4 regions of the Xenorhabdus cabanillasii genome follow, and region 4 is predicted to be linked to each of the others. Evidence: predicted binding sites of a transcription regulator. Region 4 holds the regulator's gene; each other region holds the start of a gene.
The links. The regulator PurR, encoded in region 4, represses purine synthesis genes. The targets are predictions, from matches to a motif close to CANGCAAACGTTTGCNTG.
Positions count from the first base shown of each region.

Region 1: the regulator PurR is predicted to act here: its motif matches at 1,001-1,018, upstream of BDD26_RS06730 (NCS2 family permease).
Region 2: the regulator PurR is predicted to act here: its motif matches at 1,389-1,406, upstream of glyA (serine hydroxymethyltransferase).
Region 3: the regulator PurR is predicted to act here: its motif matches at 1,071-1,088, upstream of BDD26_RS06795 (nucleobase:cation symporter-2 family protein).

Region 1 is NZ_QTUB01000001.1:1,370,969-1,373,178, reverse strand. Features, by position in the region: gene BDD26_RS06730 (NCS2 family permease) at 1-919, opposite strand, end outside; gene BDD26_RS06725 (TetR/AcrR family transcriptional regulator) at 1,082-1,633, opposite strand; gene BDD26_RS06720 (MFS transporter) at 1,740-2,210, shown strand, end outside.
Region 2 is NZ_QTUB01000001.1:2,381,693-2,383,902, reverse strand. Features, by position in the region: gene glyA (serine hydroxymethyltransferase) at 29-1,282, opposite strand; gene hmpA (NO-inducible flavohemoprotein) at 1,635-2,210, shown strand, end outside.
Region 3 is NZ_QTUB01000001.1:1,389,244-1,391,453, forward strand. Features, by position in the region: gene BDD26_RS06795 (nucleobase:cation symporter-2 family protein) at 1-1,019, opposite strand, end outside; gene gltS (sodium/glutamate symporter) at 1,261-2,210, shown strand, end outside.
Region 4 is NZ_QTUB01000001.1:3,026,028-3,028,237, reverse strand. Features, by position in the region: gene sodB (superoxide dismutase [Fe]) at 1-209, shown strand, start outside; gene purR (HTH-type transcriptional repressor PurR) at 729-1,754, shown strand; gene punR (DNA-binding transcriptional activator PunR) at 1,758-2,210, opposite strand, start outside.

The DNA of each region.
Region 1 (2,210 bases), 1.7 Mb from region 4:
AAGAGCCAGCCACTGAGCTGATGCTGTCAACATACAGGGCCTGATTCATCCGCGGGAATTTACCATTACTATCAGCAATACCGGCTTTATCGGTTACACCAATCAACGTACCGGACGAATCAAACAGGTTTACCAGCATAAAAGAAAAAATAACTCCGGCTAACGCGATATCCAGAGCGCCTTTCACATCAACATTACCAACAACACTCATTACACTGGGTGGCAGATCAAAAACACCCTGATATTCCACATACCCCATCATAAACCCGATCAACGTCGTTATTACGATGGAAAACAATACTGCTGCATGAAAATTACGTGCTGCTAAAATCGCAATGATAAAAAAGCCCAATGTACCCAACAGGACATTGTGGGAAGCAAAATTGCCGATAGAGACAATCGTATCTGGATTCGGTACGATAATGCCGGCATTTTTCAGCCCCATCATAGCAATAAAAAGCCCAATACCACTGGTAATACCGACGCGCAAACTCACGGGGATATTAGCTATCATCCAATAACGTATACGAAAAATAGTCAGGATTAACAACCCTACTGCGCCCCAGAAAATCGCCCCCATTGCAACCTGCCATGAAATACCCATGGCACCGACTACGACAAAAGCAAAAAAAGCATTCAGTCCCATCGCGGGAGCAACAGCAACCGGTAAATTTGCCGTTATTCCCATCATAATACTGCCAAGTGCAGCGATGAGGCAGGTAGTAACAAATACGGCTTTGATATCCATTCCTGCAACAGACAAAATTTGTGGATTCACAAAGACGATATAAACCATGGTTAGAAAGGTTGTAAACCCAGCGATCATCTCGGTACGAACTGTCGTGCCATGTTCCTCTAATTTAAACACGCGCTGAAGTAAGCCCTGACGATTTACAGAGCCAGAATTGAGTGTGCTCATTAATATTTTATTCCCCAAAAGATGAAATTTTCGCCCTATCCTACAGGAAATCCGAACAAATCGTTATCCTTCAGGATCAAAAAAGAAAACGATTGCGATTAACAAAATCAACAAGTTATATAACAAAGTCATTATTAACAAGCCTCATTAATTGACTCTGTTTTATTCGTTATTTTTGGATGGCATCATGCCAAGAATATCGGTGAAAATATCCGTCCATTTATCCTTACCAATCTCCATTAACCTAAAAAAGCGCAGGATGAATGCCCCTTCTGTGGCCAGAAAAGCTAAGCGCGCCCGACGCCCTTCTTCCGTCGTTGTATCCAGACCAGCTATGCACTGATTATACCAGGCACGGCTTGACTCAAGATGTTCAGGTGTTTGAAGTAAAGCAGCCATTAAACCTGCCGCTTTTGCAGATGACACGTCATCAGAGTGCTGGCTGGCCTCAACATGCGCACGTACCGCTGTCAGCGGATCAGGATTTTCCCCGGCTATTGTGCAAAACTGCTCTTGGTAACTCAGTTCCCAACGTTCAAACATCGCATCAATGAGTGCGTCCTTCGTATTGAAACTGTACTGAACCCCACCCTTAGTGATCCCCACCGCTTTTGCCACTGCATCAATAGTCAGAGCCGCAGCGCCATGTGTTGTCACGATTTGTTCCGCTGCATCCAGCAAAATTTCCCGATCAATTGTTTTACGTCGTCCCATCGGAGCCCTCTTTTAATTCAATACGTATGTATTTATAATGTCAGGACTTTGTACCGTCAAGACTTGGACGGCACAGAATCCCTCAACCATATTGATGAGTTCTCGCATGAAATCGAATATTCGCTGGCTCGTGCTGGCTATCATTTCCAGCGCGCTTTTTCTAATCGTTATCGACATGACTGTTCTCTATACAGCCTTGCCTCGCCTGACACATGACCTGCGTGCTTCTTCCACCGAAAAATTGTGGATCATGAACGCCTATCCATTGACCATTGCTGGCCTGCTTCCCGGTACAGGAGCGTTAAGTGACCGTTTTGGTGCCAAAAAACTGTTTACTTCCGGGCTGGTTGTATTCTGCATAGCATCACTTATCGCCGCGTTTGCTCCCAATCCTGGCACATTGATCAGTGCACGAGTGGTACTTGCCATTGGCGCAGCAATGATGATGCCCGCAACGCTGGCAATAGTCCGTCAGGCTTTTGAAGATCCGAATGAACGTGCTCTTGCCATCGGCATCTGGTCAGCTGTTGCTTCGGGAGGAGCAGCGCTTGGCCCCGTTATCGGTGGGATACTGCTC
Region 2 (2,210 bases), 640 kb from region 4:
CTCAATATTGACGGTACTTTATTCTCAATTATGCGTAAACCGGATATTTTGCACAGATATCCAACACATTCTGTTTAACACTTTCAATAACGGCTTCGTCATTGATGTTATCCAACACATCACATATCCAGCCGGCCAATTCACGGGTTTCTGCTTCTTTGAAACCTCGGCGGGTAATTGCTGGAGTACCAATGCGAATACCCGAAGTGACAAACGGACTGCGAGGATCGTTAGGTACGCTGTTTTTGTTAACAGTGATATTGGCACGCCCTAATGCTGCATCCGCTTCTTTACCTGTAATATCTTTATCCACCAAATCCAGCAGGAACAGATGATTGTCAGTACCGCCGGAAACAACTTTGTAACCACGTTGCAGAAACACATCTACCATTTCTTTGGCATTTTTCGCAACCTGCTGCTGATATATTTTGAACTCCGGCTCCATTGCTTCTTTCAGTGCAACGGCTTTCCCGGCAATGACATGCATCAGCGGGCCACCCTGACCACCAGGGAAAACAGCAGAGTTCAACTTCTTATAAAACTCTTCATCACCCCCTTTAGCCAGAATCAGACCACCGCGTGGGCCTGCCAGAGTCTTGTGAGTGGTGGTTGTAACAACATGTGCATGAGGAACAGGGTTTGGATAAACTCCCGCAGCAACCAATCCGGCAACATGAGCCATATCAACAAACAGATATGCACCGATTTCATCAGCAATTTCACGCATTTTCGCCCAATCAACCACACCAGAATAGGCAGAGAAACCACCAATGATCATTTTAGGTTGATGTTTCAGCGCTTGGTTACGAATATCTTCGTAATCAATTTTTCCTTTCTCATCAATGCCATAAGGAACAACGTTATACAGTTTACCTGAGAAGTTAACCGGAGAGCCGTGAGTCAGATGGCCACCATGTGCCAGATTCATCCCTAAAACAGTGTCACCTGGTTGCAACAGCGTCATATACACCGCAGCATTTGCCTGAGAGCCTGAGTGGGGTTGGACGTTAGCATAATCTGCACCAAACAATTCCTTTGCTCGGTCAATTGCCAATTGTTCAACTATATCAACATATTCACAACCACCATAGTAGCGTTTACCCGGATAACCTTCCGCATACTTGTTAGTGAGCTGAGATCCTTGAGCCTGCATAACTCTTGGACTGGTGTAGTTTTCAGAAGCAATCAATTCAATATGTTCTTCCTGACGACAAACCTCCTGTTCCATCGCTTGCCACAGTTCGGGATCGTAATTCGCAATATTCATTTCACGCTTTAACATTAGGTTCTCCTGACTCAGCTACATCTCTAAAAAATACCCCTGAGGGCCAGAATTTGACACAGTGTAAACTCTTTTTATCAAATGAGATAGTCTTGACAAGAGATTTTACGCAAACGATTGCTTCAGCGCCTGTAGCAGGATGCCCTGCTATCCTGATTACACGCTTTAAATTTATTGTTGTTCTTTGTGATTCCAGTCAAATCTTCTTGCTTCAATACAAATTCTGAGTTTTTGACTTAAATCAAGATAATATCTTTTTCTTACTTTAATGTATTCCTCAATGATATAAGTTGCATTTAAAATACATCTTATATTCCTAAGCATTATTCAAGAAAAATTCAGGAGACCATAAATGTTAGATAACCAAATTATCGCAACTATAAAGTCCACTATTCCTTTGATTGTTTCCACCGGGCCAAAGTTAACTGCTCATTTTTATGAACGCATGTTCAGACACGATCCTGAATTAAAAGACATTTTTAACATGAGCCATCAGACCAACGGCGATCAGCGTGAAGCCCTTTTTAATGCTCTTTGTGCTTATGCCTCTAATATTGATAACTTATCTGCTCTTCTGCCGGCTGTAGAAAAGATCGCGCATAAACATACGAGCCTAAATATCCAACCGGAACACTATAAAATTGTCGGTACACATCTGCTGGCAACAATTGATGAACTATTTCATCCGGCTGATGAAGTTCTTGATGCCTGGAAAAAAGCCTACAATGTATTGGCCGATATTTTTATCAATCGGGAAGAGGCAATTTATCAGGGTAGCGAATCCTCGGCAGGAGGTTGGCGTGGTTTACGTCAATTTCGTGTCAGTCGTAAACAACCGCAAAGTGATATCATTACCGGCTTTGAATTTGTACCCGTTGATGATGACAAAGTCGCGGATTACAAACCGGGGCAATATTTGAGTATCTAT
Region 3 (2,210 bases), 1.6 Mb from region 4:
ATTACTCCATTATTCTGACCAAAGCAGGAGTTCGGGAATGTATTAAATACAGCAGAAACCATCGAATTGAGACCATTTGCTAATACACCCCCCTTAATGCGCCTCATGTACAACGGGCCGCTGACAGGTTGCTCAGAAACATCTGAAGTTGCTGTAATATCACCAATTGTTTCCAGTGACGTCACCATAAAAATCAGGACAAGTGGGATCAACAAATTCCAGTCAAAAGAGAGTCCGTAATACAACGGAGAAGGAACAGTGATAATTGGTTTGTCTTCTGTTGTGGTTGAATGAGGTAGCATCTCCATATACCAAGCGACTAAATACCCTACTGTCATGGCAATAACCAGAGACGCAATCCGTAAATAGGGGTTATGTTGACGATTCAGCAGCACGATAATGGCGAGAACAATTCCCGCCAGCAAAAGGTTTTCGGGAGCACCAAACGTACCTTGCTGAATGGCGGTATAACCGCCGCCGATAGAAGTTAATCCAACCTGAATCAGTGACAGACCAATAATCATCACAACAATGCCGGAAACTAAAGGTGTGATGATCTTTCTGGCCAGATGCAGTATGCGGGAAAGAAATATCTCAGTGGTTGCTGCAAGCATCAACGTACCAAACAGGGCAGCCATCATTGTTGGAATATCGGCCCCTCCATTTTTCAGGGCCAGGCCACCTATGATAAGGGGAGCAACAAAATTAAAACTGGTTCCTTGAATGGAAAGCAAACCTGAGCCAATTGGCCCCCAGGAACGGATTTGAATAAGTGAGGCTAACCCTGAAGCAAACAAAGACATGCTGATAATGCGTTGTGTATCTTGTTCGGGAAGCCCAAGAGCCTGACAGATCAATATCGCTGGTGTAATGACAGCAACAAACATTGCCAGCAGATGCTGACAGGCGGCAAACAGGGCATGTGGAAGAGGTGGTTTATCTTCCAGACGGTAAATTAATTCACTACCCGATTTTTCGGGAATTTCTGATGCTGAGTGTTCGTGGGTTGAGGTAACCATGGTGTGGAGTTTCGAGTCAACAAAAAACACATTTTATTGATCTGGCTTATAAAAGCAATCGTTTGCGTGAAATTTTACCTATGCGGTATAACTTTATTTCGTCACATTTTTAAATGTTTTATCTTGTATTTATCGGTAATTTTTTTTCTAATCCAACCCTTACCTGCTCTTGGCGTTTTTATAGGATGATTATAACGTCGCATTAAATTCACATAATTTTAACAATGAATGGGGTACGTAAATGTATCATTTGGATATTTATGGCACGCTCGTTGCGGCCACACTTGTTTTGCTAGTGGGAAGAAAACTCGTACAGTCAGTTTCATTTCTTGAAAAATATACGATTCCAGAGCCGGTCGCAGGTGGCTTGTTGGTTGCTTTTGTTCTTCTGATAGTTAAACAGTCCACGGGCTGGGAAGTTAGCTTTGATTTATCTCTCAAAGATCCTCTTATGTTGGCGTTCTTTGCTACTGTAGGCTTAAACGCCAACCTTGCCAGCCTGAAAGCAGGTGGAAAATCCTTGGTAATCTTTATTGTTGTCGTTGTGGGTTTATTGTTGGTGCAAAACACAGTGGGGATTGCATTGGCGAAAATGCTTGGGCTTGATCCATTAATGGGGCTGTTGGCTGGCTCAGTCACCCTTTCAGGAGGACACGGAACTGGTGCTGCTTGGGGTAAGGTATTTACTGAACGTTATGGCTTTGAGAATGCCACTGAAGTCGCAATGGCATGTGCAACATTTGGTTTAATACTGGGAGGCCTGATTGGTGGCCCTGTTGCTCGTCTGCTGGTAAGGAATAACAAAACACCTGGCCTGGAAGCTGAGGATACTGAAGTTCCGACTGCGTTTGAAAAACCCTATACCGGCCGTTTGATTACACCATTAGTGATGCTCGAAACCATCGCTTTAATATCTATCTGTTTGCTAGTAGGTAGCTATCTTGAGAAGGTTCTGGAAGGTACGCTCTTTTTGCCAACTTTCGTGTGTGTCCTGTTTACCGGGGTGATACTCAGTAATGGCTTGTCCCTGCTTGGTTTTTATCGGGTATTTGACCGGGCAGTGTCAGTGCTAGGTAACGTCAGTTTGTCCCTCTTCCTGGCAATGGCATTGATGAGTCTTAAATTGTGGCAACTGGCGTCCCTTGCGCTGCCGATGTTAGTGATCCTTGCTGTGCAAACGGTGGTTATGGC
Region 4 (2,210 bases):
CATGGCTGGTTAAGAAAGCCGACGGCAGTCTGGCTATCGTCAATACCTCCAACGCAGCAACTCCATTGGCTGGTGAAGATAAGCCTGTTCTGACTGTTGACGTTTGGGAACATGCCTATTACATCGATTACCGCAATGCACGCCCTCAATATCTGGAGCATTTCTGGGCTCTGGTTAACTGGAAATTTGTGGAAGAAAATCTGGCCTAATTAACCCGCCAGTTAAAATGACAAGGGTAAGTTTTTCCGATTCAACGCACTTAATTTCATTTATAAGTGCCCTTTAAGTAGTGAAAAACTTACCTTTAAAGTAAAACAGACAGCAATTCACCTTGATATTATTTCTCGACCTTGACTAGATCAAGCAAAGCACCCCCAGAAAAACAATCATGATTAATGCGCTACAGGCAGTCAATAATCCCAATTTCAGATCTGTATCCATAAGCCATCCTCACCATGAAAATTAAGACTCAGCAACACCATAAATTTTGATTGGCTATTTACCTCAGAGGTTAAAAACCACACTGTGGTATTTAATGCATATACTTTATAGCATCGATTACTACTTTCACTTTTGAGCTAGATCAGACAAAATCCAAGGTTTATCGCTAAATTATTGTCAGTTATCTTCCTATATATAAAATATAATACTGGCAAATGATTAACAAAGATCTATATCCAGATGAAGGGTATACAAATTTAGACCTAAGGTCAGGAGTCCTTTTTATCATGGCAACGATTAAAGATGTGGCTAAACACGCTGGTGTTTCAACCACAACCGTATCCCATGTTATCAATAAAACCCGTTTCGTCGCCGAAGATACAAAGGCCACAGTATGGGCTGCCATTAAGGAACTGAATTATTCCCCCAGTGCTGTTGCCCGTAGCTTAAAGGTTAATCACACCAAATCTATCGGACTACTGGCAACGTCAAGTGAAGCACCTTATTTTGCTGAAATCATCGAGTCTGTCGAAAATAGTTGTTATAGCAAAGGTTATACATTGATTTTATGTAATTCCCATAACAATCTCGACAAACAAAAAGCTTATCTCGCTATGCTGGCGCAAAAACGCGTCGATGGTTTACTGGTTATGTGTTCTGAATATCCCCAACAACTGTTGGGAATGCTGGAAGACTATCGCAACATTCCCATGGTGGTCATGGATTGGGGTGAGTCCAGAGGGGATTTCACTGATGCAATTATCGACAATGCCTTCCATGGTGGTTATTTGGCCGGTCGATATCTGATAGAACGTGGTCACCGTGATATTGCTGCTATTCCCGGACCATTGGCCAGAAATACCGGAGGCGGGCGTCATCAAGGTTTCCTTAAAGCGTTGAAAGAAGCAAATATCACTATTCGGGAAGAATGGATTGTTCAGGGGGATTTTGAGCCTGAATCCGGATATCAGGCGATGTATAAAATCTTAAGCCAAAAACATCGCCCTACGGCCGTGTTTTGTGGGGGAGATGTGATGGCAATGGGGGCGATCTGTGCTGCTGACGAGATGGGGTTACGCGTTCCACAAGATATTTCTGTCATTGGTTATGACAATATTCGCAATGCCCGTTATTTCACACCAGCACTGACAACGATTCATCAGCCTAAAGAGCGTCTGGGACAGATGGCTTTCTCCACGTTACTTGATAGGATTATCAATAAACGTGAAGATGCACAAACTATCGAAGTCCATCCGCGTCTTGTTGAGCGTCGCTCTGTTGTAGATGGCCCTTTCATTGATTATCGCCGTTAATGATTAATCCTCTTGTAGCCATTCAGCATTGAGTGTTGCACTATCTCCAAGATAATCAAGCAACCAGTTTAATGCAGGTGAATGGCTTTTTTGCGACCATGTCAGGCAACATGGGCTATCAGGTAATGGTTGCTCAAGTTCAAGCAAGCTGAGTTTTCCTTGACGAATAAGCGGCAAAGCACTATGTTTGGGCACCATTCCCACACACAGCCCATCCATCAGGCAAGCCAACCCCGCACTCCAGTCAGGGACAACTAACCGCCGTTGATTATCCAAAGCCCATGTATTACGCTTGGGCAAATTACGTGAAGTATCTTCAATGCACAAGCTAGGGTAAGCCCTCAATTGGTCATCATTTAATCTTTCTGTTATAGAGGTCAATTCATGCTCTGGACTGGCAACACACAGCCACGGCATGAACCCCATGTTCCTGAAACTATATCGTTCCCCGACCGG